3 regions of the Telluria sp. GW821-FHT07G12 genome follow, and region 2 is predicted to be linked to each of the others. Evidence: predicted binding sites of a transcription regulator. Region 2 holds the regulator's gene; each other region holds the start of a gene.
The links. The regulator sigma-54, encoded in region 2, starts transcription at its own class of promoters, with help from an activator protein. The targets are predictions, from matches to a motif close to TGGCANGNAANCTGCTTT.
Positions count from the first base shown of each region.

Region 1: the regulator sigma-54 is predicted to act here: its motif matches at 3,144-3,161, upstream of AC07PE_RS14055 (PEP-CTERM sorting domain-containing protein).
Region 3: the regulator sigma-54 is predicted to act here: its motif matches at 2,832-2,849, upstream of AC07PE_RS14185 (ammonium transporter).

Region 1 is NZ_JBWKQA010000003.1:326,521-336,640, reverse strand. Features, by position in the region: gene AC07PE_RS14070 (VOC family protein) at 1-203, shown strand, start outside; gene AC07PE_RS14065 (DUF2076 domain-containing protein) at 217-1,014, opposite strand; gene AC07PE_RS14060 (ABC transporter ATP-binding protein/permease) at 1,076-2,944, opposite strand; gene AC07PE_RS14055 (PEP-CTERM sorting domain-containing protein) at 3,273-4,382, shown strand; gene AC07PE_RS14050 (cytidine deaminase) at 4,450-4,854, opposite strand; gene deoA (thymidine phosphorylase) at 4,865-6,187, opposite strand; gene AC07PE_RS14040 (aldehyde dehydrogenase family protein) at 6,319-8,697, opposite strand; gene deoC (deoxyribose-phosphate aldolase) at 8,714-9,670, opposite strand; gene AC07PE_RS14030 (phosphopentomutase) at 9,667-10,120, opposite strand, start outside.
Region 2 is NZ_JBWKQA010000008.1:108,625-118,744, forward strand. Features, by position in the region: gene AC07PE_RS24155 (KpsF/GutQ family sugar-phosphate isomerase) at 1-760, shown strand, start outside; gene AC07PE_RS24160 (KdsC family phosphatase) at 760-1,293, shown strand; gene lptC (LPS export ABC transporter periplasmic protein LptC) at 1,307-1,915, shown strand; gene lptA (lipopolysaccharide transport periplasmic protein LptA) at 1,943-2,503, shown strand; gene lptA (lipopolysaccharide transport periplasmic protein LptA) at 2,505-3,071, shown strand; gene lptB (LPS export ABC transporter ATP-binding protein) at 3,071-3,853, shown strand; gene AC07PE_RS24185 (RNA polymerase factor sigma-54) at 3,856-5,340, shown strand; gene hpf (ribosome hibernation-promoting factor, HPF/YfiA family) at 5,399-5,767, shown strand; gene AC07PE_RS24195 (enoyl-CoA hydratase/isomerase family protein) at 5,871-6,956, shown strand; gene AC07PE_RS24200 (GntP family permease) at 7,085-8,485, shown strand; gene rapZ (RNase adapter RapZ) at 8,492-9,355, opposite strand; gene hprK (HPr(Ser) kinase/phosphatase) at 9,429-10,120, opposite strand, start outside.
Region 3 is NZ_JBWKQA010000003.1:355,919-366,038, reverse strand. Features, by position in the region: gene AC07PE_RS14200 (S8 family serine peptidase) at 1-846, shown strand, start outside; gene AC07PE_RS14195 (TorF family putative porin) at 804-1,502, shown strand; gene AC07PE_RS14190 (TIGR03118 family protein) at 1,575-2,720, shown strand; gene AC07PE_RS14185 (ammonium transporter) at 2,897-4,102, shown strand; gene AC07PE_RS14180 (NRAMP family divalent metal transporter) at 4,112-5,401, opposite strand; gene AC07PE_RS14175 (S53 family peptidase) at 5,459-7,036, opposite strand; gene AC07PE_RS14170 (hybrid sensor histidine kinase/response regulator) at 7,140-9,215, opposite strand; gene AC07PE_RS14165 (MHYT domain-containing protein) at 9,360-10,120, opposite strand, start outside.

The DNA of each region.
Region 1 (10,120 bases), on a different contig from region 2:
GCGAGACCCAGACCGTCTACCTGCATGTCGACGATGCGGACCGTGTCTGCGAGCGCGCGCGCACTGCCGGCGCCGTGATCCTGCAGGAGCCGGCCGATACCGAGTTCGGCAGCCGCGGCTTCATGTGCCGCGACCCCGAGGGCCATATCTGGAATGTCGGGACCTACGATCCCTGGCAGCCGGAGCTGCTCGACCACCCCTGATCAGCCGGGTCGATCAGCCAAACAAGCCTTCGTCGGACCCGTCGCCGTCGAAGAAGCCGCCATTGTTGTCCAGGCTGCCGCCATCGTCGAGACCGCTGTCGAACAGGCCTTCCGAGGCGACGTCGCCGGAACCGCTGTCCAGCAGATGATTGCCGGACGCGCCGCCGATGTCGCCGAGGCCGGCCTGGTCGGCCAGCGCGCTGCCCGACTGGTCGCTGAACAGGTTGTTGCCCTGGTCGTCGCTGTTCAGCAGGCGGTTGCCGCCGCCCTGGTCATGGTGGTGGAACATATTGTCCAGGCCGTGGAACAGGAAATTGCCCGCAGCCACGCCGGCCGCCGTCGCCGCGATCGAGCCCAGCAGGCCGCCGCCACCGCCCAGGAAGCCGCCGCCGGAGCGCGAGCCGAACATGCCGCCCATCATCGACGGTTGAGAGGACTGCGGCTGGTACTGCTGCTGGTACTGCGGCGGGTAGTCGCGCGGATCGCGATAGTACTCGCGCCGCTCCTGCTGCATCGGCGCGCTCGCGGGACGCGAACCGCCGCTATTGCCCCAGGCATTCGCGTCGAGGAAGCGCCGGTCGCCCTGCTGGACGGATTGCAGCTGATTTTGCAGCTGCGCGATCTGCTCTTTCGCATTGTTCAGGGCCTGCTCCTGCAGCAGCGAGCGCTGCACCAGCAGGTAGGCCGCGTCCGGCTGCTGGGCAACGGCGCGCTGGATCATTGCATCGGCCTCCGGGTCCTTCTGGACGCCGCGCGCCTGGATCAGCTGGTTCAGGAAATCGTGCAACATCTGTGTATCTTGCGGGCTCATGACCTTGCCTCCTTAATAATGATTCCGGATAGGCCTTCATGTTGAGGGCGTGATCGGGATTTCAAGTCGCCACCACCACTTTACGCGCTTGCCGCGCCGGCTGCGGGTCCGGGTTCGGGTTCGCGGCGCCGGCGCGCGCTTCGGCGGACGGCGCATCGAATTCGTAGTTGCTTGCTTCATGCACTTCCCAGGCGCCCTCGCCCGTCAGGTGCAGCACGTGGGTATGGTGGCGCAGCACGGCGGCGCGGTGGGCGATGCTGATCAGGGTCGTGCCGCTCTCGCGCAGGCGCGCATAGAGCGAGGCTTCGTTGGCGCTGTCGAGCGCGCTGGTCGCTTCGTCCAGGATGACGATGCCCGGCGCATGCACCAGCACACGGCCGAAGGCCAGGCGCTGCTGCTCACCCACCGACAGCAGCTTTGCCCAGTCCTGCACGGCGTCCAGGCCGCCCACGCGCTCGGCCAGGCGCGGCAAGTGCACCAGCTGCAGGATTTCCAGCAGCTGCTCGTCGCTCAAGTCGCAATGCGCACTGGGGTAGATCAGCTGGCTGCGCAGCGTGCCCGCCTGCAGATAGGGCTGCTGGGGCAGGAAGAAGAAATCCTCGATGGGCGGATGATGGATCGCGCCACTGCCCGTGTGCCACAAGCCTGCGATCGCGCGCAGCAGCGAGCTCTTGCCGCAGCCGCTGTCGCCGGTGATGAGCAGGGCGTCGCCCGGCTTCAGCTTCAGATTCAATTCCTTGATCAGCACGCGCTCGGATTGCGGCGGATGCAGGGTGAGCGACTCCAGCGCGAGGTGACCGGCCGGATGCCGCTCGATGCGCGGGTGCTTGCCCTCGTCCAGGTTGGCCGGCGCCACGCCCGGCAGCACCAGCTCGGACAAGGCCTGCAGGCGGCCGATGCCCGCCACGAAGCGGCTCAGGCTCTCGAAGTTGTCGACGATGACGCCGACGGCGCCGAGCACCGCGGTGAAGGCGCCGGCCGCCTGGATCGCCCGCCCCACTTCCAGTTCGCCGGACAGCACGCCGTCGGCCAGGAGCACGCCCGGCAGCACCAGGGTGAGCTGGCTGAAGGTGCGCTGGAAAAAGTTGAGATTGCGCTGCTTTTTGATCAGCCGGGTAAAGTTGTTGATTACCTTGTCCAGCTTGCTGTCGATGTGGGCCCGCTCCTGCGCCTCGCCGCGGTAGAAGGCGATCGACTCGGCGTTTTCGCGCACGCGCATCAGGCTGAAGCGGAAATCGGCCTCGCGCCGCAGCTGCCAGAAATTCAGGTGGATCAGCGGGGTGCCGAACACCCAGAGGGCGATCACGGTGCCCAGCAGCGCATACACCGCCAGCACGCCGACCAGCAGGTGCGAGATCGACCACAGCACGGCGCTGAAGGCCACCAGCTGCATGATCGAACCGAGGAAGATCAGCAGGAAGTTGATCGACCTGCCGGTGAAGGTGTTGATGTCTTCGCTGATGCGCTGGTCGGGGTTGTCGATCTCGCTGTCGGACCCGAGCTCGTAGTATTTGCGCCCTTTCAGGTAGCCGTCGAGGAAGCGGCCGGTGAGCCAGCGCCGCCACTGGTTCGCGAACAGGTCGCGCATGTAGTAATAGAAGGCGTAGACCGGCACCGCGAAGGCCAGCACGAACAGGCAGGCCCGCACCGATTTCCAGAAACGGCCGCCATCCTTGGCCGCCAGCGCCGAGGTCATCTCGCCGGACTGGTCGTTCAGCATGACCGCCAGCTTGGTCTCGACCAGCATCAGCACGATCAGGAGCAGCAGCAGGACCCAGGCTTTCTTCTTTTGCTCGCCCAGCCAGTAAGGCTTCGCCACACTGAGGAATTGCTTCCATGCTTCGATCGACAAGGGAGCGGCGCGCCGTCGCTTGGGTGCCGGGACCTCATCGGTCTCGGCCTTGCTGGGTGCGGAAGATCGCTTGGTCATTTCTTGTGCCGCCGTATTTGCATGAATCACGGCCCCAGCATACGACCGGGTACAGGTCTGTTCAGTGCGGAAACAGACATAGCAGGAATACCTCTGGCAGACGCTGCACGACACAATTCCTGTCGGCATTCTTTACAGGTAAAAACACGACACAAATTTAACATACGTAAATACCAATCAAATCAGGCACTTACCTGTCTGGCATGGTAGTTGCTTATATAAAAGCAAGCTTGCTGGAAGTCTACTAATTAAGATAAAAGCGATAAAAGAAAGGTCCAAAATGTTACTCAAACCGATCAGCGCATTACTCTCTACCTGCGGCGTTCTGTTGTTCGTTTCGACGAGTGCACAGGCTGCCGTCATCACGCTGGACAAAGGTTTCTCCACTAGCGCATCGAGCGCGACGTTCAATGGCACCGGAACGAAAAGCCAGACTGCCACGACGACGACGAGCTTCAGCCAGTTCGACGCCAGCAAAGGCGTGCTGACCGGCGTGAATATCGCCGCCAAGACCGCTGACACCAGCGGCCAGAACGTCAGCCTTGACGTCAAGTACAGCGGGAATACCCCGAACGCCAGCCCGGCCAGCTCGGTGCAGACCACGGTCGGCGTGACGGCCGCAGGCGCAGACACCAGCGCAAAATCGGCCGCGAGCAAGGCAGCAGTTACTTGCACACACACGGTGGCAACTTCCCCCTCGACCAAGTGCGGCACCACGGTGGTCACTGGCGCCAACACGGCAACGACGTCGAAGACCGCTTCGGGTGGATTATCTGGCGGTGTGTCCACGGATGTCGACAATTCCTACCTGAACGCTTACGTCGGCGCCGGCAAGGTCGATGTGACCGAATCGCTTGAAGTCAGCGCCACGAATTCCGGTGCCCTCACCAATGCCACGTCGACGACGAAAGCAAACGCCACCTGGAACGGCAGCACGACGCTGAGCTACACCTATCAGGAACATGCGGCTGCGGGCTTCGTCGGCAGCGCCGGCAACACGCTGGATCTGAATTTCGGTTCGTTCTTCGTGGGTGACAAGGTTGGCAGCCTCGGCTTCTCGCTGGCCAATCTGCTGGGTGACCGCGTTGCCTTGAGCCTGCTCGCAATCGACCAGACCGGTGACACCGCCCATCAGTTTTCGACCAACCTGGCCCTGTTCGACGACCTGAGCGCAGGCGAAAGCACCCTGTTCCAGGCTGACTTCCTGGCAAACATCGCCGGCCTGCACTCTGTCAGCTACCTGCTGACTTTCGGCGACTATGCGCCGGACGCAGCCTCGAACAGCCTGTATTCGGGATCGACCCTGACCCTGAATCTGTTTGCTGAAGTCATTCAGCCGGAACAGCAGCAAATCGACGTGCCGGAGCCGGCATCGATTCTGCTGCTGGGCATGGGCGCAGCTGCCTTTGGATTCAGCCGCAAGCGCCGCCAGCGCTGATTGACACGCGGCTGGACGCCCCGCGCGGGGCTTCCAGCCAGCGGTTTGCTACTGCATTACTTCTGCATTACTTCTGCAAGTCCCAACCACCGAAGGCGTTCGGCAGCTGAGCTGCCGCGGTGGTCTCCATCAGGTCCCCCTTCAGGTTCGTCAATACCACCGGCAGATTGTTACCGCCCAGCTCCAGGGTCACCTGGCGGCAGGCGCCACAGGGCGCGATCGGGCCCTCGGTGTCGCCGATCACGGCCAGGGCCGTGAAATCGCCCGGCTTGTAGCCGTGCGCGATGGCCGAAAAGAAGGCGGTGCGCTCGGCGCAGTTGCACAGGCCGTAGGATGCGTTCTCCACATTACAGCCGCGGAAGATGCGGCCATCCTTGCATTCCAGTGCGGCGCCGACCTTGAACTTCGAGTACGGCGTGTAGGCCAGTTCGCGGGCGGCGCGGGCTTCCTCGATCAGCTTTTCGTATTTCATCGTGGTTCCCTTACGGACGGATGGTCTTGTAGATCATCGGCTGCGCAGCTGGCTGCTCCTGCGCGATGCGGTATGCGGCCTGCACCTGACGGACGGCCTGCTCGGCCGCTTCCTGGGTGCGTGCGTGCACCAGCGCGATCGGCTGGCCGGCATCCACCTTGTTGCCCAGTTCGATCAGGTCGGTCAGGCCGACGGCGAAGTCGATCGGGTCCTGCGGACGGATACGGCCGCCGCCCAGCGCCACCACCGCCAGGCCCAGGCCGCGGCAGTCGGTGGAATAGGCGTAGCCGGATTCCAGCGCCGGCACCGGCACCACGATCGGCGCCTTGGCCAGGTGGGCGTCCGGCTTGTCCATCAGGTCGGCCGGGCCGCCCAGGGCGGTCACCATGCGTGCGAAACGCTCGGCAGCTTCGCCCGAATCCAGCGCGCGCTGCAGCTTGGCGTGGGCTTCTTCGCTGGTCGCTGCCAGGCCGGAGATGACCAGCATCTCGGCGCACAGCGCCATCGTGACTTCGTGCAGGCGCGCCGGGCGCGATTTGCCGGTCAGGTAGTCGATTGCGACGCGCACTTCGACCGCATTGCCGGCCGCCGGGCACAGCGACTCGTTCATGCCGGTCAGGATGGCGGAAGTACGGGTGCCGGCGCCGTTGCCGACCTTGACGATCGACTCCGCCAGTTCCACCGATTTCTCGTAGGTCGGCATGAAGGCGCCGCTGCCCGCCTTGACGTCCATGACCAGCGCGTCCAGGCCCGCCGCCAGCTTCTTCGACAGGATCGAGCCGGTGATCATGGCGACCGATTCCACGGTGGCCGTGGTGTCGCGGATGCTGTAGAAGCGCTTGTCGGCCGGCGCCAGCTGGGCGGTCTGGCCGATGATGGCGACGCCGACTTCCTTCACCACTTTCTTGAAGAGCTCAGGATCGGGGACGGTGGAATAGCCGGGGATCGAATCGAACTTGTCCAGCGTGCCGCCGGTGTGGCCCAGGCCGCGGCCCGAGATCATCGGCACGTAGCCGCCGCAGGCCGCGATCATCGGGCCCAGCATCAGCGAGACGACGTCGCCGACGCCGCCGGTCGAGTGCTTGTCGACCACCGGACCCGGCAGGTTCAGCGACTTCCACTCCATGACCTGGCCGGAATCGCGCATCGCCAGCGTGAAGGCGACGCGTTCGTCCATGTTCATGTCGTTGAAGTAGACGGCCATCGCGAGGGCCGCGATCTGGCCTTCGGTGACCTCACCGTTGGGGATGCCGCGCACGAAGAACTGGATCTCTTCCTTGGAAAGGACGCCGCCATCGCGCTTTTTGCGGATGATTTCTTGGGGGAGGAACATGAGATGCTTCCTTAAATGTTAGCTCTTGAAACGTCATTCCCGCGGAGGCGGGAATCCATACGTCGCGTGCTCATAGGCTCAGTATGGATTCCCGCCTTCGCGGGAATGACGTTGTTTTATGTCGCTACTACTTAGACGCCGTACGGAATCCAGACGTTCTTCACCTGGCTGGCATGCTGCAGAACCGACTTGCCGCAAGCCTGCTTGGCATCGAACCAGTCGCGGCCTTTCGCGCCGCCGGTCCAGGTGCGCTTCAGCGACTCGGCCGACAGGCGCTCGACTTCGGCGCAGCCCTCGGCCGAACCGTCGTGGCGCCACACGGCATCCACGTCGAAGTGCGAAGCCAGCGTGCGCGCCAGTTCGTCGGCCGAACCGGTGACGATGTTCAGCGCGCCGCCCGGCAGGTCCGAGGTATCCAGCACCTGGTACAGGTCCAGCGCCGACAGCGGATGCGCTTCCGACGGCACGGCGATCACGCGGTTGCCCAGCGCCAGCGCCGGCGCCACCAGCGAGATGAAGCCCAGCAGCGGGTTCTCGTTCGGGCAGATGATGCCGATCACGCCGACCGGCTCGTTCAGCGCCACGGTGATGCCGTGCATCGGCGGCTGGTGCGCCAGGCCGTCGTACTTGTCGGCCCATGCGGCCCAGTAGAACAGCCGTTCGATCGATGCCTGCACTTCCGCAGCGGCGTTCTTCGAACCGGTCTGCTGCGCGATGCGCGTCGCGAATTCGTCGGCGCGCACGGCCAGGTTTTCGGCGATGTAGTACAGGACCTGGGCGCGGTTGTGCGCGGTTGCCTTGGACCAGCCGGCCGCCTTGTGCGCGGCTTCGACGGCGTTACGGATGTCCTTGCGGTTGCCTTCGCCGATGTCCGCCAGGAAGGCGCCGTTGGCGCCGTTGATGGCGCGGCTGTAGGCGCCGTCAGGGCGTGCCTGCTTGCCGCCGATGTAGAGCTTGGCGGTGCGGTCGACAGCGAACGGAACGCCCTCTTCCGTCGGCTTGACCTTGCCTTTTTCTGCCACGACCGGTGCGGCCGGGCGGCGGTCTTCCGCCAGCGGGGTCAGGTACTCGTACATGCCCTCTTTGCCGCCTTCGCGGCCGAAGCCCGATTCCTTGTAGCCGCCGAAGCCGCAGGCTGCGTCGAACTGGTTGGCGGTGTTGATCCACACCACGCCGGCCTTGATGGCGGGCGCCACGTCCAGCGCCAGGCTGATCGACTCGGTCCACACGCAGGCGGCCAGGCCGTACACGGTGTTGTTGGCCAGCTGGACGGCTTCACCCGGGGTGCGGAAGCTCATCGCCACCAGCACCGGACCGAAGATTTCGGTCTGGGCCACGGCGGCCGAGGTCGAGGCGCCGGTGATCAGGGTCGGAAGGAACCACGAACCGCCAACCGGCATGTCGCAGGCCGGCTGCCAGATTTCGCAGCCTTCGGCACGGGCGGATTCCACCAGGCCGTTGATGCGCTGCTGCTGCACCGGATCGACCAGGGCGCCGATGTCGTTCGACTTGTCGAGCGGCGAGCCGACGCGCAGGTTCTGCATGCGCGCCTTGACCTTGGCGATGAAGCGCGGGTACACGGACTCCTGCACCATCAGGCGCGAGCCTGCGCAGCAGACCTGGCCCTGGTTGAACCAGATCGAATCGACCAGGCCTTCGACGGCGGCGTCCAGGTCCGCATCTTCGAAGACGATGAAGGGCGACTTGCCGCCCAGTTCCAGCGACAGCTTCTTGCCGGTGCCGGCGGTCGCCTTGCGGATGATGCGGCCCACTTCGGTCGAGCCGGTGAAGGCCAGCTTGTCGATGCCAGGATGATTGACGATGGCTTCGCCCACGCGGCCGTCGCCGGTGACGATGTTGACCACGCCGGCCGGCACGCCTGCCTGCACGCAGATCTCGGCGAACAGCAGTGCGGTCAGCGAGGTGAACTCGGCCGGCTTGAAGACGATGGTGTTACCAGCAGCCAGGGCCGGGGCGATTTTCCACGCCAGCATCAGCAGCGGAAAGTTCCACGGCACGATCTGACCAACCACGCCGACGGCGCGGTAGTCGGCGAATTCTTCCGACTGCAGCTGGGCCCAGCCGGCGTGATGGTAGAAGTGGCGCGCGGCCAGCGGCAGGTCGGCATCGCGGGTTTCGCGGATGGTCTTGCCGTTGTCCAGGGTCTCGAGCACCGCGAACAGGCGCGAGTGCTTTTGCAGCAGGCGGGCCAGCGCGTACAGGACCTTGGCGCGGCCGTGGCCGCCCATGGCGACCCAGCCCGGCTGCGCACGGCGTGCGGCGGCAACTGCGCGCTCCACGTCGTCCGCGGTGGCCTGGCTGACTTGCGCCAGTTCGCTGCCGTCGGCCGGATTGAAGGAGCCGAAAGTCTCTGCCGCTTCGGTCCAGGCGTTATCGATGAACAGGCCGAAACGGCGGCCGTGCTGGTCCAGCCACGCTTGCGCTTCCTTGGTGCTTTCGGGTGCGGGACCGTAATCCATAGTCTGAAGAATCTCTTTAATAGTAGGCATGACGAATCCGTAATTCTTAAGGTTGCGCGTGGCGGTGGGCGGCCGAGTAGTAGCCCGTGACATGGTGCTCGAGCTGGCGCTCGATGTCGGTCAGGAGGCTGGAGGCGCCGATGCGGAACAGGTGCGGTTCCAGCCACTCGTTGCCCAGCTCTTCCTTCATCACGGTCAGGTACTGCAGCGCGGACTTGGCGGTGCTGACGCCGCCGGCCGGCTTGTAGCCGATCTTGAAGCCGGTACGCTCGTAGTATTCGCGGATCGCGCGCACCATCACCAGCGACACCGGAATCGTCGCGTTGACGCCTTCCTTGCCGGTCGAGGTCTTGATGAAGTCGGCGCCTGCCATCATGCAGACCCACGACGCCTTGGCCACGTTTTCCAGGGTGACCAGGTCGCCGGTCGCCAGAATGGCTTTCACGTGCGCTTCGCCGCACGCCTGGCGGTAGGCCAGCATCTCGTCGTACAGCGCCTGCCAGTTACCGGTCAGGACGTGCTGGCGGGTGATCACGATGTCGATCTCGGTCGCGCCTGCGGCCACGCTCAATTCGATCTCGCGCAGCTTGGTTTCCATGCTCGACAGGCCGGCCGGGAAAGCGGTCGACACGGCGGCGATCGGCATGCGGCCCTGCAGCACCTGCACGGCCGGGGCGATCATCTCGTGGTACACGCAAACGGCGCCGGTCTGCAGGCTGTCCAGGCCCAGTGCCTGCATCAGGTCGGTGCGCAGCGGGCGCATCGCCTTCATGCACAGGCGCTCGACGCGGCCCGGGGTGTCGTCGCCCGACAGGGTGGTCAGGTCGATGCACTGGATGGCTTTCACCAGCCAGGCAGCCTGGTAGTCCTTCTTGACCGTGCGGCGGTTCGCCAGGCTGACGGCGCGGCGGTCGGCGGCGTTGCGGTTGACCTTGAGGTGGTTGATCCAGCCCAGGTCGAGGCCGATGGCCGTGTTACGTTTGAATTCCAGGTTCGGGCTCATAGCAGGGCAGTTCCGTTCGAAAGAGGTTTGACGCCGAGGTGTTTGGCAAGGGTTGCACCGATATCGCTGAAGGTGTCGGCGGTCGGCAGTTCTTTGCTTGGTGCGGCCGGGCCGAAGAACAGCATCGGGATGTGTTCGCGGGTGTGGTCCGAACCGGGCCAGGTCGGGTCGCAGCCGTGGTCGGCGGTGATCACGACCAGGTCGCCTTCCTTCAGCTTGGCGATGAATTCCGGCAGGCGCGCGTCCAGCTCGTGCAGCGCGTTCGAGTAACCGGCGACGTCGCGGCGGTGGCCGAAGTGCATGTCGAAGTCGACGAAGTTCACGAAGGTCAGCGATTTATCGGCGGCGGTGTCGGCCACTTCGAGCAGGCGGTCGAACAGCGCCATGTTGTCGGCGCCCTTGATCAGCTGGGTCACGCCCTGGCCTGCGAAGATGTCGCTGATTTTGCCG
Region 2 (10,120 bases):
GGCCCTGTTCCTGCACCCGGCCGAAGCCGCGCACGGGGACCTCGGCATGGTCACCCCGCAAGATGTCCTGATCGCGATCTCGTATTCCGGCGAAAGCGCCGAGCTGGCGGTCGTGATTCCGGCCGTCAAGCGTATGGGCGTGCCCGTGATCGCCATGACCGGCAAGCCGGGCTCGCGCCTGGCGACGGTCGCCGACGTCCACCTGGACGTTTCCGTCGAGAAGGAAGCCTGCCCGCTGAACCTGGCGCCGACGGCCTCCACCACCGTCACCCTGGCGCTCGGCGATGCACTCGCTGTGGCGTTGCTGGAACTGCGCGGCTTCAAGTCCGAAGATTTCGCCCTCTCGCACCCGGGCGGCGCCCTGGGCCGCAAGCTGCTGACCCACGTGCGCGACGTCATGCGCAGCGGCGAGGCGATTCCCCAAGTTTCGCCGAATGCGCCGCTGACCGAAGCCTTGCTGGAAATCTCGCAGAAGGGCATGGGCATGACCGCCATCGTCGACGATGCCGGCCGCCCGGTCGGCGTGTTCACCGACGGCGACCTGCGCCGCCTGTTCGAAAAGACCCATGATTTCAGCAAGCTGACGATCAAGGACGTCATGCACGCCAACCCGCGCCGCATCCACCCGGAACAGCTGGCGGTCGATGCCGTCGCCGTGATGGAAGAATTCCGCATCAACCAGATGCTGGTGACCGACCAGGACGATGTATTGGTCGGCGCCCTGCACATCCACGACCTGACCCGCGCCAAGGTGATCTGATGGTGACCCCGCTCGAACATGTGCAGCGCGCGGCGCGCGTGAAGGTCATGATCTTCGACGTCGACGGCGTGCTCACCGACGGCAGCCTGACCTATGACGCCAACGGTGAGATCACCAAGACCTTCTATGTGCTGGACGGCCTCGGCATCCAGCTGCTGAATCGCACCGGCGTGCAGACCGCCATCATCAGCGCGCGCACCTCGCCCATCGTGATCAAGCGCGCGGCCGACCTCGGGATCACCCACGTGTTCCAGGGCCAGCACGACAAGCGCCTGGCCTTTGCCGAGCTGCTGGCGAAGACCGGCGTAACGGCCGAGGAGTGCGGCTACATCGGCGACGACGTGATCGACCTGCCGCTGTTCACCCGCGTCGGCTTTGCCGTGACGGTGCCGAGCGGCCATCCGGAAGTGCAGTACCGCGCCCACTATGTCACGAAGAACCCGGGCGGCCGCGGCGCCGTGCGCGAAGTCTGCGACATGGTGATGCGCGCCCAGGGTACCTACGAACAGGCATTGGCACCGTACTTTGGATAACCTGACGCAGCCCATGGCAACCACCCCCTACGTCAACAAGCGCACCAGGCACCGCTGGCGCCTGCTGGCGCTGATGCTGACGGCCCTGTTCTTCGCCTTCGGCAGCTTCTGGCTGGTGCAGGTGATGCGCGGCGAGGCGCAGGGACCGAACGTCAACCTGGGCAACGATCCGGACTACATCATCGACAATTTCAGCTTCGTGCGCATGTCGGAGACCGGCCAGCCGCGCTACGTGATCTCGGGCGAGCGCCTGACCCACCGCCCGGCCGACAATACTTCCGTCATCGAGAAGCCGGTGGTGCAGAGCAAGAGCACCGACCATCCGGACATGACCATGACGGCCGATAAGGCCCTGGTCAACCAGGACCAGAACCAGATCGACCTGACCGGCAACGTCGACATCTCCCGCCCCGGCAGCAAGACCTCGGACCCGCTGCGCATCCGCACCGAGGCGCTGACCGTGCTGCCGGACGAGGAAATCTCGAAGACCGACAAGCCGATCCAGATGACGCTGGGTCACGCCTCCGCAACCGGGGTGGGCATGGTGGCCAACAACGCCACGCAGCAGCTGACGCTGGGCGGTCGCGGCCGGATCGTCTATCCGCCGCATGCCCAACGCTGACAGGACAAACCGAAAGGACCGCCTCCAATGAAAAAAATAATCGCCGTCGCCATGCTTTCGCTGGCCAGCCTGACAGCCTCGGCCGAGCGCGCCGATTCGCTCAAGCAGGCCCAGATCGATTTCGACAGCGGCCACATCGACGAAGCCACCCAGACGCGTATCCTGACCGGCAACGTGGTGCTGACGCGCGGCACCCTGCTGATCAAGTCGGACAAGGCCGTGCTGAAGGAAACCCCCGAGGGCTACATGCTGCTGACGCTGACGGCCGCACCGGGCAAAACCGCCAGCTTCCGCCAGAAGCGCGACGGCGGCCCGGACTTGTGGACCGAAGGCCAGGCCCAGCGCATCGAGTACGACGAGCGTACCGAGGTGGTCAAGCTGTTCGCCAACGCCATCGTCAAGCAGCTGGAAGGCAAGCGCATGACGAGCGAGGTGAACGGCCCCTTCATCTCCTACGACAACCGCACCGAGCAGGCCAACGTGTTCAACGACGCCAGCGGCGAAAGCAAGGCGGGCGGCGGCCGCAGCACCATCATTATCGCGCCGCGCCGTACTACGCCGGCCGCTGCGCCGGCAGGGAAGCAGTAACATGAAGCGCGCCCTCGCCGCCGCCCTCGCCACGCTGATGCTGGCGCCGCTCGCGCAGGCCGAGCGGGCGGATTCGCTCAAGCCCTTCAATGTCGAAGGCGACAAGGCGACAATCGACCAGGCCACCCAAACCGTGATCCTGACCGGCAATGTGATCGGCACCCGCGGCACCATGCTGCTGAAGGCCGAGCGCGCCGAGATCAGGGAAACGCCGGATGGCTATCGGACCGTGGTGCTGTTCGGGGCGAACGGCAAGACCGCGTCGTTTCGCCAGAAGCGCGACGGCGGCGCTGACGAGTGGGCCGAAGGCTACGGCGAGCGCATGGAATATGACGAGCGCACGGATGTCGTCAAACTGATCTCGCACGCCGTCATCAGGCAGCTGGACGGCCGCACCGTGACCAGAGAGATGAGCGGCCCGTTCATTTCCTACGACGCCCGCAAAGAAGTCCTGTTGAACATGAATGACGTGAGCGGCAGCGACAAGCCGGGCAAGGATCGCGTCAGCGTCACTTTTTACACGCGCCGCCCGGCCTCGGCAGCGCAACCGGAAGCAGGAAAGCAATGATGGATGTACAAGCAAACGCCGCCACGGCCGACATCGCATGCGGTGGCAGCACCCTGGTCGCCAAGGGACTGCAGAAAAGCTACGGCAAGCGCCTGGTGGTGCGCGACGTCTCGCTGGAGGTCGCCTGCGGCGAGGTGGTGGGACTGCTCGGCCCGAACGGCGCCGGCAAGACCACCTCGTTCTACATGATCGTGGGCCTGGTGCCGGCCGAAGCCGGCGCCATCGTCATCAACGGCACCGACATCACGAGCCTGCCGATCCACCGCCGCGCCATGCTCGGCCTGTCCTACCTGCCGCAGGAAGCCTCGGTCTTCCGCAAGCTGACGGTGGAAGAGAACATCCGCGCCGTGCTGGAACTGCAGCGCGAGAACGGCAAGCCGCTGAGCAAGGCGCGCATCCAGGAACGCCTGGACGAGCTGCTGGCCGAGCTGCAGATCGAGAAGCTGCGCGAGAACCCGGCGATGTCGCTGTCGGGCGGCGAGCGGCGTCGCGTGGAGATCGCGCGCGCGCTGGCCACCGATCCGCGCTTCGTGCTGCTGGACGAACCCTTCGCCGGCGTGGATCCAATTGCCGTGATCGAGATCCAACGTATCGTGCGCTTCCTGAAAGAGCGCGGCATCGGCGTCCTGATCACCGACCACAACGTGCGCGAGACGCTCGGCATCTGCGACCGTGCCTACATCATCAACCAGGGCGCCGTGCTGGCCTCGGGCCGTCCCGACGACATCATCGCCAACGAGTCCGTCCGCCGCGTCTACCTGGGTGAACACTTCAGGATGTAGTCATGAAACAGACGCTCCAACTCAAGACCTCACAGCATCTTGCGCTGACGCCGCAACTCCAGCAGTCGATCCGCCTGCTGCAGCTGTCCACGCTCGAACTCCACCAGGAGATCGAACAGGTCCTGGGTGAGAATCCGCTGCTCGAGCGCCTCGACGATCCGCTCGATCGCTCGGTGCGCCTGTTGGCGGACGGTGCGATCAACAACGGTGCGTCGACTTCCACCACGCCCGATTCGCCTCCCGCATCCGGGCAGGGCGAGGAAGGCAATGGCAGCGGCGGCGGCGAGTCGGAAGGCGGCGACAGCGGCGAGGCCGGCGGCGCCGAGCACGAGATGGAGTGGGGCGAATCGGGCCGCTCGGGCAGCGGCGGCGAGGAAGAGGACGGCCGCCCGCAGCTGGAAGCCAGCCCCATCTCGCTGCGCGAACACCTGATGGAACAGGTGCGCCTGACCTGCATCTCGCCGCGCGACTGCGCGCTGGTCGAGATCGTGGTCGACTCCCTCGACGACAACGGCTACCTGGAAGAATCGCTGGACGACATCCACGCGCGCATGCCGACCGAACTCGAGATCGAATTCGAGGAACTGCGCACCGCGCTGTCGATGGTGCAGAGCATGGACCCGCCGGGCGTGGGCGCACGCAGCGCCGCCGAATGCCTGGCCTTGCAGATCCGCCGCATGCCCGGCGTGGCGATGGTGACGCGGCGCATGGCGCTGGTCATCGTGGAGCGCTACCTGACCTGGTTCGCGCAGCGCGAATTCAACAAGCTCAAGAAGGCCCTCGACTGCGACGACGAAGACCTGCGCGAAGCCCAGGCCGTGATCCGCCAGTGCAATCCGCATCCGGGCGCGGCCTTCGCATCCGACGTCTCCGACTTCGTGGTGCCGGACGTGATCGTGCGCCGCGCGAAGGATGGCTGGAGCGTGCAGCTGAATCCGGAAGTGATGCCGCGCCTGCGCGTGAACAGCATCTACGCCGCCTTGCTGAAGCAGGGGAAATCGGAATCGCAGCTGAATGCGCAGTTGCAGGAAGCCAAGTGGCTGATCAAAAACATGCGCCAGCGCTTCGACACGATCCTGCGTGTCGCGCAAGCAATCGTCGAGCGCCAGCGGAACTTTTTTTCCCATGGCGCGGTTGCCATGCGGCCCCTTGTTTTACGTGAGATAGCTGATACACTAGGTCTACACGAGAGCACAATTTCTCGCGTCACAACTCAGAAATATATGCTGACGCCGCACGGCATGTTTGAGTTGAAGTACTTTTTCGGGAGTCACGTTGCGACCGAGGCAGGTGGTGAAGCATCCTCGACCGCGATACGCGCTCTCATCGTACAACTCACAGGAGCAGAAGACCCCAAGAACCCTTTATCCGACAGCAAGATCGCGGAGATGCTAGGGGAACAGGGAATGGTTATCGCACGCCGCACGGTCGCGAAATACCGTGAGGCGCTGAAGATCCCGCCCGTCAGCCTCCGCAAATCCTTGTAATAAGCTGCAGGGCACCCAGATACTGATAACCTGACAGCGCATCTTCAAAGGAGTGTGTATGAATCTCACTATCAGCGGACATCATCTCGATGTAACCCCAGCAATCCGTGAATACGTACAGAACAAGCTCGAACGCATCACCCGCCATTTCGATCAAGTGATCGACTCCCACGTCATCCTCTGCATTGACAATCTCACCGAGAAAGAAAAACGCCAGAAGGCCGAGATCAACCTGCGTGTTGCTGGGAAGATCGTTCACGTCGCCAGCGCTGCGCACGACCTCTACGCTGCGATCGACATGCTGATGGACCGCCTGGACAGGCAGGTTCAGAAGTACAAGCAGATGCTGCAGGACCACAGTCACACAGCACTAAAACGCATGGCCAACGAGGACATTGAAGGAGGAGAAGCTGCCGCTGCAGCGTGATCATTCCGCTGGCGCAGCATAAGCAAGACGAAGGGCGCATCAGGCGCCCTTTTCGTTTGGTAGGCCGCTACAATGCCGTTTTCCCATTCATAAATAAAAGAACATGAGCGAATACGTGCAGACCCGTGTGGCCAATGGCACCGGCATCATTACCCTGGATCGTCCCAAGGCCCTGAACTCGCTGTCGCTGGAAATGGTGCGCGCAATGACGGAGGCCTTGCTGGCCTGGCGCGAGGACGCTGGCGTCGACGCCGTCGTCATCACCAGCACCAGCGAGAAAGCCCTGTGCGCAGGCGGCGACATCCGTTTCTTCCACCAGGCCGGACATGCGAACCCGACTGGCGGCAGTGCTCTGCTGGAAGACTTCTTTACCGAAGAATACGCGCTCAACCACCTGATCCATTTTTATCCGAAGCCGTATATTTCTCTGATGGATGGCGTGGTGATGGGCGGCGGCATGGGCATCGCCCAGGGCGGCCCGGACACGGGCCTGCGCATCGTGACCGAACGCACCAAGATGGCGATGCCCGAAGTGAACATCGGCCTGTTCCCGGACGTCGGCGGCAGCCACTTCCTGTCGCATGCGCCGGGCGCGCTCGGCATGTACCTGGGCCTGACCGGACTGACCATCGGCGCCGCCGATGCGCTGTACGTCGGCCTGGCGGACGTGTTCGTGCCGGCTGCCGAACTGGCGGCCTTGAACGCGCTGATCGCGGCCACGCCGGGCGCGCAACTGGCGGAGGCGATCCGTGCCTTTGCGGCGCCGTTCGCGCAGCAGGCCGGCGCCAGCGAACTGCAAGCGCAGCGCGCGCTCATCGACAAGCACTTCGGCGCAGCGTCCGTGCAGGCGGTGATGTCCTCGCTCGAAGGCGACGACAGCCCCTTCGCACAGAAGGTTTTAAGCGCAATGCGCCAGCGCTCGCCCCTGATGATGTGCGTGACGCGCGAGATGCTGGTGCGCGGCGCCGCCATGGACGTGGCCGACTGCCTGCGCATGGAACGCTCGCTGGTGCGCCGCAACTTCGAGCACGGCGAAGTGCTGGAAGGCGTGCGCGCGCTGGTGATCGACAAGGACAATGCGCCGGCCTGGAATCCGCCGGCATTGGAGCAGGTGAGCCCGGAGATGGTGGCGCGCTTCTTCGAGCCGGTGTGGCCGGCCTACGCGCATCCGCTGCGTCATCTGGACTGAAGCGTCGTCCAGGCTCCTCTGTTTGCTGTAATGCATTGCAACATAATCACGGTGTTTTATGCGATGATTTCATCAGGCGATGAAATACCCGCATTGCCTGATAAAGCACAACAATAGAGGAGTCCGTTTTGTCGTTTCTGATCGTACTGGCCGCACTGGCCTTCCTGATGGTGGCCGCCTATCGCGGCTACAGCGTCATCCTGTTCGCACCGATCGCCGCCCTCGGCGCGGTCCTGTTCACCGACCCCTCCGCCGTGGCCCCGGTCTTTTCCGGGATATTCATGGAAAAGATGGTCGGCTTCGTCAAGCTCTACTTCCCCGTCTTCATGCTCGGCGCCGTGTTCGGCAAGGTCATCGAGATGTCCGGCTTCTCGAAAGCCATCGTGCAGGCCGCGATCCGCTACATCGGCCGCTCGCGCGCAAACGCCGTGATCGTCGCCGTGTGCGCGCTGCTGACCTATGGCGGCGTGTCCCTGTTCGTGGTGGTGTTCGCCGTGTACCCGTTTGCGGCCGAGCTCTACCGGCAAAGCAATATCCCGAAGCGCCTGATGCCGGGCGCGATCGCGCTGGGCGCCTTCTCGTTCACGATGGATTCGCTGCCGGGCACCCCGCAAATCCAGAACATCATCCCGACCACCTTCTTCAAGACCACGGGCTGGGCGGCGCCGGTGCTCGGCACCATCGGCTCGCTGTTCATCATCGTGGTCGGCCTGGCCTATCTGGAATGGCGCCGCCGCGCCGCGATGGCCAAGGGCGAGGGCTACGGTAGCCACACCGAAGCGCTCGAGACCGCGGACACGCAAGTACTGCCGAATCCGATCGTCGCTGTGCTGCCGCTGGTCCTGGTGGGCGTCGCCAACTTCATGTTCACCCGGATGATTCCGGTCTGGTACGGCACCGATGCCTATACCGTGCCGCCCGAGGTCCTGCCCGGCGTGCACGCGCCGGTGACGGCAACCGTGAAAACCGTGCTGGCGATCTGGTCGGTCGAAGCCGCGCTGCTGCTCGGCATCCTGCTGGTGCTGGCGACCGCCTTCCGCCGCGTCAGCCAGCGCTTTGCCGCGGGTTCCAAGGAAGCGGTCGGCGGCGCGCTGCTGGCGGCCATGAACACCGCGTCCGAATACGGCTTCGGCGGCGTGATCGCCGCGCTGCCGGGCTTCATCGTCGTCAGCGATGCGCTGAAGGGGATTCCGAATCCGCTGGTGAACGCCGCGGTGTCGGTGAGCTCGCTGGCCGGCATCACCGGCTCGGCCTCGGGCGGCATGAGCATCGCGCTGGCGGCCATGTCCGACCTGTTCATCAAGGGCGCCGAGGCGGCCCACATTCCGATGGAAGTCCTGCACCGCGTGGTCGCGATGGCCAGCGGCGGCATGGACACCTTGCCGCACAACGGCGCCGTGATCACCTTGCTGGCGGTGACCGGGCTGACGCACCGCGAGTCCTATCGCGAGATCTTTGCGATCACGATCATCAAGACCCTGGCGGTGTTCTTTGTGATTGGGGTGTTTTACGCGACCGGGCTGGTGTAGGCCGGCTCAGTGCTGCTCGCGATGCCGGACGACGACCCGTTCGGTATCGCCAAAATACGCCCCCAGCCGCTCGGCCATGTACACCGAGCGGTGCTGGCCGCCCGTACAGCCGACCGCCACCGTCAGGTAGCTGCGGTTGTCGGTCTTGAAGGAGGGCAGCCACTTGGCGACGAAGGCGCGGATGTCGGCCAGCATCTCGGTTGCCTGCGGCTGGGCGTCGAGGAAGGCGATAACGGGCGCGTCCTTGCCGGTGAGCGGGCGCAGCGTCAGGTCGTAGTAGGGGTTCGGCACGGCGCGCACGTCGAACACGAAGTCGGCGTCCAGCGGCACCCCGCGTTTGAAGGCAAAGGATTCGAAGTACAGGGTCAGCTTCGCGTATTCGACTTCGGCCAGTTCCTTGACCCAGGCGCGCAGCTTGTTGGCCGACATTTCCGAGGTGTCGATCACGTGGCCCAGCTTCTCGATCGAGCCCAGGCGCTCGCGCTCTTCCGAAATGCATTCGATCAGCGTACGGCGCGAGGCCGGGTTTTCGCCCGGGCGCAGCTCGTGCGACAGCGGGTGGCTGCGGCGGGTTTCGGAAAAGCGCGCCACCAGCGAGTGGGTGCTGGCGGTCAGGTACATCACCTTGACGTCGTGTCCTTGTTCGCGCAGTGCGCGGACCATCACCGGCAGTTCCGCCAGCGATTCGGCGCTGCGGGCGTCCACCGCGACGGCAACGCACTTGCTGTCGGCGCCATTGATCGTGTCGACCAGCGAAGGCAGCAGGGCGGGGGGCAGGTTGTCGACGCAGTAGTAACCTGCGTCTTCGAGGACATTGAGGGCAACCGATTTACCGGAGCCCGAGATACCGGTGATGAGTACGATGCGCATGCCTTGATGATACCGCATCAGTACTTTGTTTGTCGCTATTGGTCCAACCGCTTAGTCACAGCTTAGCCGCAGCTTAGTCGCCGCTCATCGCCTGGCGCTGGCGTTCCATGAACTCCTGCAGCGTGTCGATGCCGCGCAGCTGCAGGATGGTATTGCGTACCGCGGCTTCCAGCAGCACCGCGATGTTGCGGCCGGCAGCGACGGGGATCACGACCTTGCGGATCGGCAGACCGAGCACGTCTTCGGTCGGGAAGTGGAAGGGCAGGCGCTCGACTTCCTCGTCCAGCGCGCCGCGCTTGACCAGGTGGACAATCAGCTTCAGCCGCATCTTGCGGCGCACCGCGGTCTCGCCGAAGATCGCCTTAATGTCCAGCAGGCCCAGGCCGCGTACTTCGAGCAGGTTCTGCAGCAGCGGCGGGCAGCGGCCCTCGATCATGTTCGGGGCGATACGCGAGAACTCCACGGCGTCGTCGGCCACCAGGCCGTGCGAACGCGAAATCAGTTCCAGGCCCAGCTCGCTCTTGCCGAGGCCGGAGTCGCCGGTGATCAGGACGCCCACGCCCAGCACGTCCATGAACACGCCGTGCATGATGACGCGTTGCGCCAGTTTCTTCGATAAATAGACCCGCAGGAAGTCGATGACCTGGGCCGCCGGCAGCGGGGTCGAGAACAGCGGAATGTTCTGCTCGTCGCAAATGGCGAGGATGTCCGGCGGGGTGTCCAGGCCCTGGGCGATGATCAGGGCCGGCGGGCCGCCCGCGATCA
Region 3 (10,120 bases), on a different contig from region 2:
TGGCGCCTGACCGAGCTGCACCGCGCCAGCACCGGGCGCAAGGTGGTGGTGGCGGTGGTGGACAGCGGTGTCGACGCTGCCCACCCGGACCTGGCCGGGCAGGTGGCGCTGCGCCAGAATTTCGTCGATACGGTTCCGGATGCGGCGGAAAGCCATGGCACCGCAGTGGCCGGCATCGTCGCTGCGCGCGCCGGCAACGGACTGGGCATCGCCGGGGTGGCCCCGCAAGCCAGGCTGATGGCCTTGCGCGCCTGCTGGGAAGCCGCACGCCAGGAGACCCGCTGCAACAGCTTCACCCTGGGCAAGGCCCTGCATTTCGCCGTCATCAACGATGCGCGGGTCATCAACCTCAGCCTGGGCGGGCCGCCGGACCGCTTGCTGCAGACCCTGATCGACACCGCCCTGGCGCGCGGCACCGCCGTGGTCGCCGCGGTGGACCCGGAGCGTGCCGACGGCGGTTTTCCCGCCGCCTGGCCCGGCGTGATCGCGGTGACGGCAGCCAGCGACCGACGCCCTCTTCCCGACGGCACCCTGCAAGCGCCCGACGCCGACATCCCGGCGCCGCTGCCCGGGGCGCGCTGGGGCATGGTGACCGGTTCCTCGTACGCCGCGGCCCAGGTCGCCGGGCTGGCCGCGCTGCTGGTCGAGCTGCGCCCTGCGCCGGCCTTGCCATGGCGGCGCGCCTTCGTGACGGCGGCGCGTACCAGCCCGGTTGCACACGAGGGCGGTGCGCGCCAGGAGCAAGCTGGTAGCATAGACGCATGCGCGACCATTGCGCGCGCCGCCGGAGCATGCGTTTGCCTATGTCCCTCGACCGCCGCAACGACAGCCGAACTTCTCCGTTAATCCCTCGCGGCCTGCTCGCCCTTGCCTGTCTTTCGCTGGCCTGTGCGGCCTGGCCCGCCGCAGCCCAGACCAGCGCCAACCTGGCCCTGGTATCCGAATACGCGGTGCGCGGCATTTCGCTTGGCGCCCATCCGGCGTTGCAGCTGCGGGTCGATCACGATGCGCCGGGCGGCTGGTACCTGGGCGGCTTCCTGTCGCCGGCCACCCTGGGCGATCGCCGCCAGTCCGAGTCGATCGTGTACGGCGGCCGCGCAGGCCAGCTGCCTTCCGGCCTCACCTGGGACGCCGGCATCAGCCGCGCTTCCTTCTCGCGCGATCACGAATACGACTACTACGAATTCCACGCCGGCCTGGCGCTGGACCGGGCCAGTGCCCGCCTGTTCCTGTCGCCCGCCTACTACGGCGAAAACCGCAGCGCCTACCTCGACCTGAACGCCTTCCACCCGCTCGGCGAGCGCCTCAGGCTGACCTTCCACGCAGGCCTGCTGCACAGCTTCGGCGACGATACGGACACGCGCGCCGACCTGCGCGTCGGGCTGGCCGCCACGCTGGGCGATGTCAGCCTGCAGCTGGGCTGGCAGACGCTCCTGCGCGAAGCGGGCAACGGGCCGCCGAGGGCACGCGCATTAACCGGCAGCGCCGGCATCCGCTTCTGACAAATTGAACCTTGCAGGGCCTGGACGGCATTAACCGAATGCCCTTCCCTCCAATGCCATCAAGGAGTCATCATGCGCATCCAATCCAAAGCGGCCGCCTGCCTGAAGGCCGGCCTGTTCGGCGCCGGCCTGGCCGCCGTCCTCGTCGCCTGCGGCGGCGGTGGCGGCGACGGCATGCCGATGTCGTCGACCACACCGCCGCCGGTGGTCACGCCCACCATCGCCAGCGCCTTCGTCACGCGTACCCTGGTGGCGGACAGCGGCACGGGCGCGGAACACCTCGACCCCAAGCTGGTCAACGCCTGGGGCATCGCCTTCAACCCGACCGGCTTCGTCTGGGTGGCGAACAACGGCAGCGCCACCTCGACGCTCTACGACGGCAACGGCGTACCGCAAACCCTGGTCGTCGCCATCCCGCCGGGCAGCGCGGGCACATCGAATCCGACCGGTATCGTCTTCAACAGCGGCACTACCTTCCAGGTGACGCAGAACGGTGTCAGCGGCGGCAGCGCCTTCATCTTCGCCAGCGAAAACGGCACGCTGTCCGGCTGGTCGCCGGCGGTCAACCGCAACAACGCCATCGTCGCGGTCGATACCGGCGCCGGCGGCGCGGTCTACAAGGGGCTCGCCACCGCAAGCTTCTCGGGCGCGAGCTATTTGTATGCGGCCGATTTCCGCAACGGCAGGATCGACGTCTACGACAGCACCTGGAAGCCGGTGACGCTGCCCGGCGGCAGCTTCAGCGATCCCAACCTGCCCGCCGGCTATGCGCCCTTCGGCATCCAGGCCATCGGCGGCCGCATCTACGTCGCCTATGCGCAGCGCGCTGCCGGCAGCACGGAAGAAAACAAGGGCGCGGGCCTCGGCATCGTCGACGTGTTCGATGCCGGCGGCGCGCTGGTCAAGCGCCTTGTCAACAACGGCGGCGCCCTGAACGCGCCCTGGGGTCTGGCGATGGCGCCGGCCAACTTCGGCGGCGCCGGCAATATGCTGCTGGTGGCGAACTTCGGCGATGGCAAGATCAACGCCTACAATGCCGACACCGGCGCCTTCGCCGGCACGCTGTCCAGGAGCGGCGGCGCACCCATCGTCATCGACGGCCTGTGGGGCATTGCTTTCGGCAATGGCGTCAACAACCAGCCCACCAATACCCTGTTCTACACCGCCGGGCCCGGCGACGAGGCGCACGGCGTGTACGGCCGGATCGACCTGCAATAGGGCCATTTTGGCGCACGCGTGCACCACGGCGGTGCACGCGCACACGAACAAGGGCGCCGCCAAGGGCCTGCGCCCCTGCGGTGCATCCCTGCACCACTCTGCTCCCCAAATTGGAACGCTTATTGCTAACAAGAAGTGCTACAGCAAAACAAACGCACTTTTTGGGAGCAGTACCGATGGATGCCTACAAAACCGGGGCCGACGCGCTTTTCATCCTGCTCGGCGGGATCATGATTCTGGCCATGCATGCCGGCTTCGCCTTCCTCGAGCTGGGCACCGTGCGCCGCAAGAGCCAGGTGAACGCGCTGGTGAAGATCCTGATCGACTTTGCCGTCTCGACCATCGCCTATTTCTTCGTCGGCTATGGCATTGCCTATGGCATGCACTTCTTCGGCAGCACGGACACGCTGGTGGCGAAGAACGGCTACGAACTCGTGAAGTTCTTCTTCCTGCTGACTTTCGCGGCGGCAATCCCGGCCATCATCTCCGGCGGCATCGCGGAGCGCGCCAAGTTCCACCCGCAGATGGCGGCCACCTTCATCCTGGTCGGCTTCATTTATCCCTTCTTCGAGGGGATCGCCTGGAATAACAGGTTCGGCATCCAAGACTGGCTGCAGGCCAGCTTTGGAGCCCCCTTCCACGACTTCGCCGGCTCGGTGGTGGTGCACGCGGTGGGCGGCTGGGCCGCGCTGCCGGCGGTGCTGCTGCTCGGTGCGCGGCGCGGCCGCTACGCCAAGGACGGGCGCATCGCCGCCCACCCGCCCTCGAACATCCCCTTCCTGGCGCTGGGCGCCTGGGTCCTGACCGTCGGCTGGTTCGGCTTCAACGTGATGAGCGCGCAAACGCTGGACAAGATGAACGGCCTGGTGGCCGTGAATTCGCTGATGGCGCTGACCGGCGGCACCCTGACCGCCTTCGTCATGGGCCGCAACGACCCCGGCTTCGTCTACAACGGCCCGCTGGCCGGCCTGGTGGCGGTGTGCGCCGGCTCCGACCTCATGCATCCGCTCGGCGCACTGGTCACCGGCGCGGTGGCCGGCGGCATCTTCGTGTCGCTGTTCACGCTGGCGCAGAACCGCTGGCGCATCGACGACGTGCTGGGCGTGTGGCCGCTGCACGGCCTGTGCGGCGCCTGGGGCGGCATCGCGGCCGGGATCTTCGGCAGCCGCGCGCTGGGCGGCCTGGGCGGGGTGTCGCTGCTGTCGCAGCTTGCCGGCACCGTGCTCGGCATCGTGATTGCGGTCCTGGGCAGCTGGATCGTGTACGGGGTGCTGAAGAAGACGGTCGGCCTGCGTCTCGACGCCGAGCAGGAATTCGACGGCGCCGACCTGGCCATCCACCGCATCAGCGCCACGCCGGAGCGCGAGACTACCTTCCAGTAAGCGGCGCAATCAGTGCAGGACGGCGGCGCCGAACATGGACAGCACCGCCACCGCCATCACCGCCGTGCACAGCCAGCCCAGCGCGCGCAGGCGGCCCTTGATCTTCAGGCTGCCCATGATCTTGTCGCTGGAGGCCACCGCCATCATGATCACCATGACCGGCACCGCGATCACCCCATTCAGCACCGCGCTCCAGTACAGCGCCTTGATCGGATCGATCGGAACGAAGTTGATGCCGACGCCGGCCAGGGTGGCGACGATGATGATGGCGTAGAACTTGCGCGCGGCCGAGAACTTACTTTCCAGGCTGCTCTTCCAGTGGAAGGTGCCGGCCATCGCATAGGCGGCCGACCCGGCCAGCACCGGAATCGCCAGCAGGCCGGTGCCGACGATGCCGGCCGCGAACAGCATGAAGGCCAGCTCGCCGGCGACAGGCTTCAGCGCCGACGCCGCCTGGGCCGATGACTGCAGGTCGACTGCGCCATGCGCATGCAGGGTCGTCGCGGTGGTCAGCATGATGAAGAAGGCGACCAGGTTCGAAACCGCCATGCCGACCAGGGTGTCGAAGCGGATGCGCCGGAACTGCGCCTTGACCTGTTCGGGCGCGCGCCGCAGCGGCTGGGCGTCGGCGTCGGCGCGCAGCTCCTCGACTTCCTGGGCGGCCTGCCAGAAGAACAGGTAGGGGCTGATGGTGGTGCCGAACACGGCGACGATGGTGGTCAGGTATTCCTTGTGCCACACCGGCTGCGGCCATACCGTCGAGCGCAGCACCTCGGCCCAGGGCACGCGCACCACGAACACCGTGGCGACGTAGGCCAGCAGCACCAGCGTCAGCCACTTCAGCAGGTTGACGTAGCGCTGGTAAGGCACGAACACCTGCAGCAGCACCGACAGCACGCCAAACGCCACTGCGTAGTAATGGGACTTGCCGGGCGCGACCAGCACCATGGCGTCGCCCATCGCCGCGATATCGGCGGCGATATTGATGACGTTCGCGATGAGCAGCAGGCCAACGATCAGCCAGACCAGCTGGCGCGGTGCGAAGCGCTGCAGGTTGGTGGCCAGCCCGCGCCCGGTGACCCGGCCGATGTGCGCGCTGATGACCTGGATCGCCGCCATCAGCGGATAGGTGAGCAGCAGTGTCCACAACAGGTTGAAGCCGAAGCGGGCGCCGGCCTGCGAATAGGTCGCGATGCCGCTCGGGTCATCGTCGGCCGCGCCGGTGATCAGCCCCGGCCCCAGCTTCGAGAGCCTGGCCGAGGCTTCCGGTGACGGCTTGTCAAGCTCACTGGATTCCATGCGTGCAGTGTGCCGGACGGCGCCGGGGCCGTCCGTACGCGGCCGCACGCAACACGACTATGAGGCCTGGAGCGCCGCCAGCAGCCTGCTGCCGACCGGCGAACCCCAGCCGGTGCAGGCGTCCCAGCCCGGCGCCGCCGCATACGCGCCATTGTTCCCCGAGGTGATGTCGCGGAAGGCGCCGGTGCCGGCCACCGGCCCGTAGAGCAGCGGATTGAGCCAGCCCACCGGCGTCGCCAGGCGCTGGTTGAAGCGTGCCACCAGGCCCGCCCACAGCGGCGAGACGGCGCTGGTGCCGCCCACCACGAAGTTCAGGAAGTCGACCCGCACCCGGTAGCCGGTCGAGGGCGAGGCATTCCCGGCGACGTCGGGCACGCCGCGTCCGATGCGCCTGCCCGCGTTGCCCGAGCGCGGCACGTTCGCACTGTCCTGATAAGCCGGCAGCTCGAACACGTCGCTGACGCCGCCGCCGGTGGCGCTGGTCTGGACGTCGTCGTTCCACACCGTTTCGCTGTCGATGGCGCCGCCGTTGGCGACCAGGCGGGTGCCGCCGCAAGCCAGCACGTAAGGGCTGGATGCCGGGAAGTCGGCATGCATCAGGCCATCCGGCGTGCCATTCTGCGGATTCTGGTCGCTGGAGCCGGCATCGCCGGAGGCGCAGCACACCGTCACGCCCAGCGTCGCCGCTGCCTGGAAGGCCTGGTCCATGGCCTGCAGGCCCTGTTCCGACCAGTCCTTCTCCGGCGCACCCCAGCTGATCGAGATCACCGAAGGTTTGTTGACGCTGTCGTGCACCGCCGCGCCGATGGCGTCCAGGAAGCCCTGCTCGCTGTTCGGCGCGAAGTAGACGGCAATCGACGCGCCCGGCGCCACCGCACCGGCGATCTCGATGTCGAGCATCACCTCGGCGTCTGCGCTCCACGGCAGCGAGGGGCTGTTGCGGCCGCCGTCCACCGACACCGCCGTGACTTTCGGCGTCGGCAGGTTCAGGCTGCGGAAGTAGGCGTTCAGGTCCGAGGTCCGGTAGCCGCCCCCGAGTTCGATGATGGCGATGCACTGGCCGCTGCCGTCCAGCCCCTGCGGGAAATCGTAGAGCGTGGCGATGTCGGGCGGGGTGAAGGCGGCTGCGGCGGCGCGCTCGTCGGCGGCCTGCATCGGCGGGGTGGCGAAGCGGTAGTAGGGACGCGCGATGGGCGTGTCCTCGATCCCGAACACGCCGACGACGATGTCGGCCAGTTCCGGCGGCACTTGCACGGGCGCCGTGCGGCGGCGCGAGATGCCGGCCGCATGCTCGACCCGCTCGATCCCGGTATGGAAGGCGGCGCCGACCTGGGCCGCGGTGACCGACAGGACGATGCTGCACGCCGCCGGCCTGCGCTCGACCACGGCCATGCCGGCCTTGCGGGCAAAGTCGGCGACGGCATCCAGGTCGGCTTCGCTGGCGCCGTGCGCGGCCGCGTATTCCTCGCGCGTCAGGTAGCGGCGCTGCGGCAGCGCGGCCTGCATCCCATGCAGCTGGGGCGCCGCGCGGCCGCGCACGGCCACGGTGATCTCGAATCGTTCGTCGGCCGGCACCGGGCCGATGGAATGCGCGTCGGCCATGGGAGCCGGCATGCTGCCAGGGAGTTTGACCATGTTTGACCTCGTTGTAGTGGCACGGACTGGAAGGGCACAGCATCAGCCAGTGTGCGCGTCCACGTCGAGGATGTGTTTGATCGGCGCCAAGCACCGCCTGGCGTCAGGCCATCTCCTCGGCGTGTGCCAGCGGCAGGCGGGCAAGCACCTCCACGATCGCATCGATGCCGACGGGCTTCGTCAGGTGCATGTCGAAACCGGCGCGGCCGGTCGCCTCACGGTCGTTCAAGGCGCCCCACCCGGTGACGGCAACCAGGAACGCGCCGCGCATGGCCTCATCCTGGCGGAAGGCGCGCGCCACGTCGCAGCCGCCGATGTCCGGCAGCCCCAGGTCCATGAACACGATCTCGGGCCGGAACAGCGGGCCGCGCCCGATGGCCGAGGCCCCCGTGTGCACGAGTTCGACCTCGTGGCCGCAACTGGCCAGCAGCATGGAGAAGGAACGTGCAAGGTCGGGATTGTCCTCGACGACGAGTATGCGGCGCCGGGTGGCCGGCAGGCAGCCGTCCGGCCTGGAGGCCTGCGCCGGGGCCGGGGCCGGGACAGGCGGTGACGCCGCGGACAGCGGCAGGCGGATCGTGAAGGTGCTCCCGCACCCGGGGCCGCCGCTGCTGGCCGTGAGCGTGCCGCCGTGCAGCGTCACCAGCCGGCGCGCCAGGCACAGGCCGATGCCGATGCCGCCGCGGCGCATCGCGCGTCCCGACTCGGCCTGGCTGAAGACTTCGAACAGCGTGGGCAAGGTGGCCGCGTCGATGCCGATCCCATTGTCGGCAATGCGGATCGCCGCCAGCCTGCCTTCCGCCGCGGCGCTCACGCGAATGTGGCCGCCGGCCGGCGTGTACTTGGCGGCGTTGGTCAGAAGGTTCGTCAATACCTGCTCGATGCGGACACGGTCGACCTTCACGCTGCACGGTTCCGGCGGCAGCTGGAGCTCGAGCGTGTGGCCGGCGGCGGCGATGCAGGGACCGCTGACCTGCAGCGCGCTGTCGATCACCTCGGCGAGCATCGCGTTTTCCTTGACCAGTTCCAGCTTGCCGGTATTGATGCGGCTGACGTCGAGCAGGTCGTCGATCAGGCGCACCAGGTGTCCGAGCTGGCGATCCATGATCTCGTGCGTCCGCCCCAGCGCCGGCGCCCCGGGCGGCGATACCTTCATGAGGTCGAGGGCGGTGCGGATCGCGGCCAGCGGATTGCGCAGTTCGTGCGCCAGGGTCGCGATGAACTCGTCCTTGCGCCGGCTGTCTTCGCGCAGCAGGCCTGACACCTGCTTCTGCGCAGTGATGTCGACGAAGGAGCTGACGGCGCCGGCCAGGTCGCCGGCGGCGTCGCGCAGCGGCGCGGCATTGACCAGGATATGCACGATCTCGCCATTCTCGAAATGCACCTCGAGCTCGTCGCCGCGCACCGGGATGCCGGCAGCGGCCATCTGCAGGGGCAGGCTGTCGATCGCGCAGTCCTTGCCGTGGCGGCGCAGCTTGTACGAATGTTCTCCAGGCGATGCGAGCGAAATGGGCTCGCCCGGGCGCATGCGCAGCATCCGCATGACTTCGCGGTTCCCGGTGACGTCCTCGCAACGCGGGGAGCGGGTCATGAAGATCGCGGCGGGCACGGCGTCCATCAGGGCTTCCAGCTCCGCGGCGCGCTCGCGTTCGCGGCGCTCGCTGTCCTGCAGCGCGTCGTTGAGGCGCTTCTCGCCGGTGATCTCTTCGACGGTGACGTTCACGCCAAGCACCGCACCGTCAGGCGCCATGATCGGATACACGTTCTCGCGCCAGAAGCGCTCGACGCCGGGCTGCGAAGCGACCTCGCCGCCGAGGACGATGCCAAGTATGGGTTTGCCGGTCCGGATCACCTGCCCAAGCTGTTCCTCTGCCTGCGCCGCCAGGTGGGGGATGATCTCCCGCAGCGATTTGCCCACGTGGTCGCCCACGGCGACGCCGTTGATATCGGCGAGATAACGGTTGATGCGGATATAGCGCAGGTCGCGGTCGAGCATGGCCAGACCCAGCGGCGCGTCGACGTAGACCTTTTCCATGGCGTCGACATCGATCTGGTAGCGCGCGAGCCGTTCGCGGCAGGCCGCGCGTTCGCGCCGCAAGGCCACGGCCAGCGCCACGAGCGCCACGACCAGGATGGCGCAGGCCGCACCCGGGATGATGAGCATGATTCCCTGTTCCAATTGACTCTCCTTGGATCAGACTGGCAACGCTTGCCGACTCATGATGTATCTCATCACATTAGCGCATATCTACCCCACCCCAGCAAGAAAAAAGCGCTTTTCATGATGGGAACTGTTGCGCAAGAATCGCAGACCCTCGGGTACTCAGGTGCTGGCTTCCGTTTCGGCGGGACCGCGGCTCACGGCCTGTGCGATGTGGGCCAACAGCGAGGCGGGTTCGACCGGCTTTGCGAGGTAGTCGTTGAACCCGGCCTGCATGGCCTTGTTGCGGTCGTCCTGGCGCGTGAAGGCGGTCAGGGCGATCGCCGGGATGGCGCCGCCGGCGCCGGCCGAACGGCGGCGGATGCGGCGCATCAGCTCGAAACCGTCGACGTCCGGCATGCCGATGTCGCTGACGATCACGTCCGGCCGCTCGTGCTCCAGCAGCGCCAGGGCCTTGCCGGCGCTGGATGCGGCCATGATGGTGGCGCCGCTGTGCTGAAGAATCTGCTGCAGCACGTCGAGGGTGTCGGTGGCGTCGTCCACCAGCAGCACCTTGACGCCGGCCAGGTCGCCCTGCGCCTGCCCTTGCGGCCCGGTGGTGACGGGTGGGGCCGGCGGCGCCACCTCGGTCTTGGCCTCGGCCAGCGGCAGTCGCACGGTAAAGGTGGTGCCGGCATGCGTGCCCGGACTGGCGACGCCGATGGTCCCGCCATGCAGCTCGATCAGCTGGCGCGCGATCGACAGGCCCAGTCCCAGCCCGCCGTGCTTGCGCGTGATCGAGGCATCCTGCTGGCGGAAGCGGTCGAACACATAAGGCAGGAAGTCGGGTTCGATGCCGATCCCGGAATCGGCCACGCGGATCACGACGTCCTGGCCGTCGCGGCCCAGCATCACCTGCACCATGCCGCCGTTGGGCGTGAACT